Linked DNA regions of Sporosarcina pasteurii. The protein of the gene in region 1 interacts with the protein of each later gene in a pairwise test. Links are inferred from orthologs where the notes say so. Each region holds a gene or a part of one and is shown in the gene's direction. Other genes may lie near its edges.

The links. Proteins that work in one complex are often made in the same cells at the same time.
Region 2: the proteins of prmA (region 1) and rplK interact in binary tests that used the Escherichia coli proteins (3 or more experiments, as listed by UniProt). The link is inferred for Sporosarcina pasteurii from one-to-one orthologs.

The regions. Positions count from the first base shown.
Region 1 is NZ_CP160452.1:1,650,098-1,652,959, reverse strand. Bases 1-2,787 are described here. They hold prmA (50S ribosomal protein L11 methyltransferase), read left to right. Parts: upstream 1-815; coding sequence 816-1,760; downstream 1,761-2,787. Other genes in these bases: AB1H92_RS07655 (16S rRNA (uracil(1498)-N(3))-methyltransferase), read left to right, coding at 1,766-2,506; dnaJ (molecular chaperone DnaJ), read left to right, coding at 1-800. UniProt on the Escherichia coli protein: Methylates ribosomal protein L11.
Region 2 is NZ_CP160452.1:3,132,873-3,135,939, reverse strand. What follows is about bases 1-2,992. They hold rplK (50S ribosomal protein L11), read left to right. Parts: upstream 1-1,279; coding sequence 1,280-1,705; downstream 1,706-2,992. Other genes in these bases: rplJ (50S ribosomal protein L10), read left to right, coding at 2,748-2,992; rplA (50S ribosomal protein L1), read left to right, coding at 1,820-2,518; nusG (transcription termination/antitermination protein NusG), read left to right, coding at 574-1,107; secE (preprotein translocase subunit SecE), read left to right, coding at 158-343; rpmG (50S ribosomal protein L33), read left to right, coding at 1-9. In the rest of the region: more of rplJ, read left to right, coding at 2,993-3,067. UniProt on the Escherichia coli protein: Forms part of the ribosomal stalk which helps the ribosome interact with GTP-bound translation factors.

The DNA.
Region 1 (2,862 bases):
ATGCGCCTAGAAAAGGAAATGACCTGCAATATACAATGACGATTGACTTTATGGAGGCTGTTTTTGGAAAAGAAACAGAAATTGAAATCCCTAGAGACGAAAATTGCGGTACATGCGATGGCTCAGGTGCCAAAAAAGGAACTTCTGCGAAAACATGTTCGCATTGTAACGGGTCTGGTGAAATTAGCATAACGCAAGATACGCCACTTGGAAGAATGGTGAATAGAAGAGCTTGTCATCACTGTGGAGGGACAGGTAAATTTATTCCTGAAAAATGTACGACATGTAGAGGGGCAGGAACTGTTAAAAAATCAGTGAAAATTAAAGTGACGATTCCTGAAGGCGTTGATGATGGTCAACAATTACGAGTTTCCGGTCAAGGAGAACCAGGTGTAAACGGTGGACCTACAGGAGATTTATATATTGTTTTCCGCGTCAGACCGCATGAGAAATTTATCCGTGAAGACGATGATATCTATTTAGAATTGGCACTCACATTCCCGCAAGCAGCTTTAGGTGACGAAATTGAAGTACCTACAGTGCAAGGTAATGTAAACTTAAAAATTCCAGCAGGGACCCAAACAGGAACAAGATTCCGCTTAAGAGGAAAAGGTGTGAAGAATGTTCATGGTCGGGGAATCGGTGATCAACATGTCATTGTTAAAGTCATCACTCCTAAGAAAATGACAGAAAAACAAAAGGAACTAATGCGTCAATTTGCAGCTATTGGTGGAGATAGCCCAGAAGAATACTCAAGTTCTCTATTTGATAAAATTAAACGCACTATTAAAGGCGACTGAAAGGATTGAATCAGTTTGAAATGGTCGGAAATAGCTATCCATACGACACATGCAGCGACAGAAGCGGTTGCGAATATATTTCATGAAGCAGGCGCAAGCGGAGTAATTATTGAGGATTCTAAAGAGCCACATTTGCCCCGTGAAAATGTTTTTGGGGAAATTTATGAGCTAGATAAAAATGATTTTCCGACTGAAGGCGTTATCGTGAAAGCTTATTTACCGGTAAATAGTTTTCTTATTGAAACGATGAAAGATATTGAACAGGCAATTGCCGACCTTCCACGTTATGGATTAGATGTAGGGTTGAATAAAATAAAAACATCTGAAGTAGATGAGGAAGACTGGGCAACTGCTTGGAAACAATATTACCATCCCGTTAAAATTTCTGGCCGCTTTACAATTGTCCCTACATGGGAAAACTACACGCCAGTCGAATCAGACGAACTCATTGTCGAGTTAGACCCGGGAATGGCATTCGGTACAGGAACTCATCCAACAACAGTCATGTGCATGCAAGCACTTGAAAAGTACGTTCATAATGGTGATACCGTTGTAGATGTAGGAACTGGTTCTGGTGTTCTTTCTATTGGGGCAGCAATGCTTGGCGCAAAAAGTGTTTATGCACTTGACTTAGATGAAGTAGCAGTAGCCGCCGCTAAAGAAAATATTCGTTTGAACCATGTGGACGGTACTGTCCATGTTACTCAAGGCAATTTACTTGAGTCTATCGATTTTAAACCAAACATCATTATCGCCAATATTTTAGCGGATGTCATTATGTCTTTCTCTCAAGATGCTGCAAATCTCTTACCAGAGGACGGCCTTTTTATCGTATCAGGCATTATTGAAGAAAAGCGTGATGAAGTAAAAGCGGATCTTACTGAAAAAGGATTTGAAATCATTGAATCTGTTTTGATGGAAGATTGGGTAGCGCTAATTGCAAAGAAAAAAGGCGAGTGATCAGTTTGCAACGATATTTCTTAGAAACAAGCTTCAATCCTAATGGAGAAGCTGTTTTATTTGGCGAGGACTACAAACATATTGTTCAAGTGATGCGGATGGCAATTGATGAAAAAATTATTGTTGTCGCCGAGGCGGAGGCTTTCATTACGACAATAAAAGACATCACCGAGGATAAAGTAATTGTTCAAAAAGAAGGCGAGTCACTTCCGGAAAATGAACTACCCGTGCACATTACAATTGCGTGTGGGTTAGCCAAAGGTGACAAGCATGATTTGATTGTCCAAAAAGGAACGGAACTGGGCGTTTCAGAAGTGGTTCTTTTTAAGGCAGAACGCTCGATTGTGAAATGGGACGATAAAAAGGGAACTAAAAGGATTGAACGATTACAAAAAATTGCACATCAAGCAGCTGAGCAATGTCATCGTACAATCATTCCAAGAATTGAAAGTCCTCTTACCATTAAACAATTAATTGCCAAAGGACAGGAGTTTGATGTTTGCTTATTTGCTGATGAAGAAGCAGCAAAACGAGAAGAACGACCACGTTTGGCAGATAGGGTGAAAAATCTATCACCAAATCAAAACGTTCTCATTGTATTCGGTCCAGAAGGCGGATTATCAAGAAATGAAGCAGAGGCATTGCAAGAAGCTAAGTTTCTACCAGTCGCACTTGGGCCGCGTATATTAAGAACTGAAACTGCGCCGTTATACTTTTTATCTGCTGTTTCTTATGAATTTGAATAATAGATGAAAAAACATGATCAGCTCATAACTGGGTTAATCAGTGCTGGACTACATGATAATGGCGTACGGATTTGGCAGCATTGCCAAGTGAAATCACGATTGGATAGAGTAAGACCTTTCTATATTAAAATAGAAAGGTCTTATTTTTGCACAAAATAGATAAGTCATGCGAACTATACAGTTAATTACCCCTCTTCTGTTACTGGTTTAACATACATGACTAAAAGCTTTCGTGAGATGGGGCCGACGATTAGTAACTGGGAGGGAAGGGCAATGATTGATCTATAAGGATTGACTTGAAATGCTATTTCAGCAGTTCAATCACTTTTATTACTCATTCATGTGAAAGGTATTTA
Region 2 (3,067 bases), 1.5 Mb from region 1 along the record:
ACCGTTTAACTTGATTCAACAATGTTCATCACACCACTTCTAAAGTGGTAGAAGCGGCTTTTTGTTTCTGGGATGAATAAAGTGGATAGGAAAGAATCGCTTATTCATAGATGTTTAGTTAAAGTAATACATCTTATTTCGGAGGGTTACGATAAACATGGGGAAGATAAGTAATTTCTTGAAGCAAGTCGTTTCGGAAATGAGAAAAGTAAGTTGGCCAAAGCGTAAAGAATTGACGCGCTATACGATTGTTGTTCTTGTGACAGTCATTTTCATGGCGGTTTATTTTGGTATCACCGATCTCGGCATTTCAAAATTAATGGATTGGTACGTAAGCTTTTAAAATTTACGTACGTTACGCTATAATATAATAATAAATAAAAATTATGAATCCCTTAGAAATAGCCCGTCTGATTGTATGAACGGGTTTTTTAATTCTTTGGGAAACTATAAAATTTCGAACTATGGGTAAGTACTATGCTAGAGATTCTGCATCTAGTGTCGGGCGTTTTACGCTTTTGAACTACTCGTGGTGAAAGGAGGGACGGACTTAAAGTCCTTATATATATGGAAATAGAAAAAAATTGGTACGTTGTTCATACGTATTCAGGCTATGAAAACAAAGTGAAAGCAAACCTTGAGGCACGCGTTGAAACAATGGGTATGCAAGATAAAATCTTTCGGGTGATTGTTCCGGAAGAGGAAGAGACCGATTTTAAAGACGGCAAAAAGCGTACGGTGATGAAAAAAACATTCCCAGGGTACGTGCTTGTTGAGACAATTATGACGGACGATTCTTGGTATGTTGTTCGTAATACGCCAGGGGTGACAGGATTTATTGGTTCGTCTGGTGGAGGAACTAAGCCGACGCCGTTATTAGAAGAGGAAGTTGACTTTATTCTTAAGCAAATGGGTGTCAAAGATAAGGTTGCTGAACTTGATATTGAAATTGGTGAAGTGGTTCAAGTGCTTGAAGGACCATTTGCTGATTTCCAAGGTAAGGTCGAAGAAATCGATATGGCGAAGCAAAAAGTTAAAGTCGCGGTAGATATGTTTGGCCGTGAAACGAAGATGGAATTAGATTTTGATCAAGTACAAAAAAATTAATTACTCTGCTACTTGCATAAGAGGCGAAAGAATGTTATCATTTCAAAGGTCAGGCTATCAATTGATAGCGTGAGATAAGATGATTGATTCTCCCGATGCGAATCGGCAGACACATATTTGAGTGGGAGGGGAAACCCAATTACCACATCACGGACTTAAGGAGGTGTGTCTCGTGGCTAAAAAAGTTTCTACGGTTGTAAAATTACAAATTCCTGCAGGAAAAGCGAACCCGGCTCCACCAGTTGGACCAGCGCTAGGTCAAGCAGGTGTGAACATCATGGGATTCTGTAAAGAATTCAACGCACGTACAGCAGATCAAGCAGGCTTAATCATTCCTGTTGAAATCACTGTATTTGAAGATCGTTCATTTACATTTATTACTAAAACTCCACCGGCAGCAGTATTGCTGAAGGTTGCTGCAAATCTTCAAAAAGGTTCAGGCGAACCAAACAAAACGAAGGTTGCAACTGTGAAACGCGACAAAGTTCGCGAAATTGCAGAACAAAAGATGCCAGACTTAAACGCAGCATCAGTTGAAGCGGCGATGGCAATGGTTGAAGGTACTGCACGCAGTATGGGAATCACAATCGAAGACTGATTCCTTGAAATAGAGTTACGCTTTGGTTGGGTTGCGGTTGTTCTCCGGGACACGCAGCCTTTATTCGTGGGAGGTTCATTATCCGTTAACACCACAACATAGGAGGAAATTAAAATGGCTAAAAGAGGTAAAAAGTTTACAGAAGCGATGAAGCTTGTCGACAACTCAAAACTGTACGACGTAAAAGAAGCTATCGAACTTGCGAAAAAGACAAGCACAACAAACTTTGACGCAACAGTAGAAGTCGCATTCCGTCTTGGTATTGATGTTAAGAAAAACGATGAGCAAGTACGTGGAGCAGTAGTTCTGCCGAACGGTACTGGTAAAACTCAACGTGTTCTAGTTTTCGCTAAAGGTGAAAAACTTAAAGAAGCGGAAGCGGCGGGTGCAGACTACGTTGGCGATGCGGACTTCATTAACAAAATCCAACAAGGTTGGTTTGAATTTGACGTTATCGTAGCAACACCAGATATGATGGGTGAAGTTGGTAAAATTGGTCGTATCCTTGGACCAAAAGGACTTATGCCAAACCCAAGAACAGGTACTGTAACATTTGATGTTGCAAAAGCTGTTGAAGAAATCAAAGCTGGTAAAGTTGAGTACCGTGCTGACAAAGCGGGTATCGTACATGCGCCAATCGGAAAAGTTTCATTCGAAGATGAAAAGCTAGAAGAAAACTTCTTGGCAGTTTTCGATGCAATTGAAAAAGCTCGCCCAGCAGCTGCGAAGGGAACGTATATGCGTTCTGTACACGTAACTACAACAATGGGTCCTGCTTTGAAAATTGATACTTCAGGCGTAACTGTAAAATAAACTATTGACAATATGCTTGTCCTGTGATAACATGATGAGCGTTGTAAAATATATAAGTATTTTGTACCGTAGACCGCAGGGGTGGCATGCCGCTTAATGATCCTGCCGAGGACAAGACGATCTTTTCGTATTGAAGAAGACGACTTTTTCTGCCCTCGGGTCTCCAATGTAGACCGGGGGCTTTTTATATCGGTATAAGAACTTGAAAAATAATCTAGGAGGTGTCCAGATGAGCAAAGTATTAGAAGCGAAACAAGCGGTTGTAACTGAAATCTCTGAGAAGATGAAATCAGCAGCGACTGTCGTAGTGGTTGACTACCGTGGTTTAAACGTAAGTCAAGTTACAGAGCTTCGTAAAAACCTTCGTGAACAGGGCGTTGATTTTAAGGTTTACAAAAACTCAATGTCACGTCGTGCAGCTGAAGAGGTTGGCTTTGAAGGGCTAAACGAACATTTAGTAGGACCAAACGCAATTGCGTTTTCTGAAGATGATGTTATAGCACCTGCAAAAATCCTTCACGAATTCGCAAAGGAAAATGAAGCGCTCGA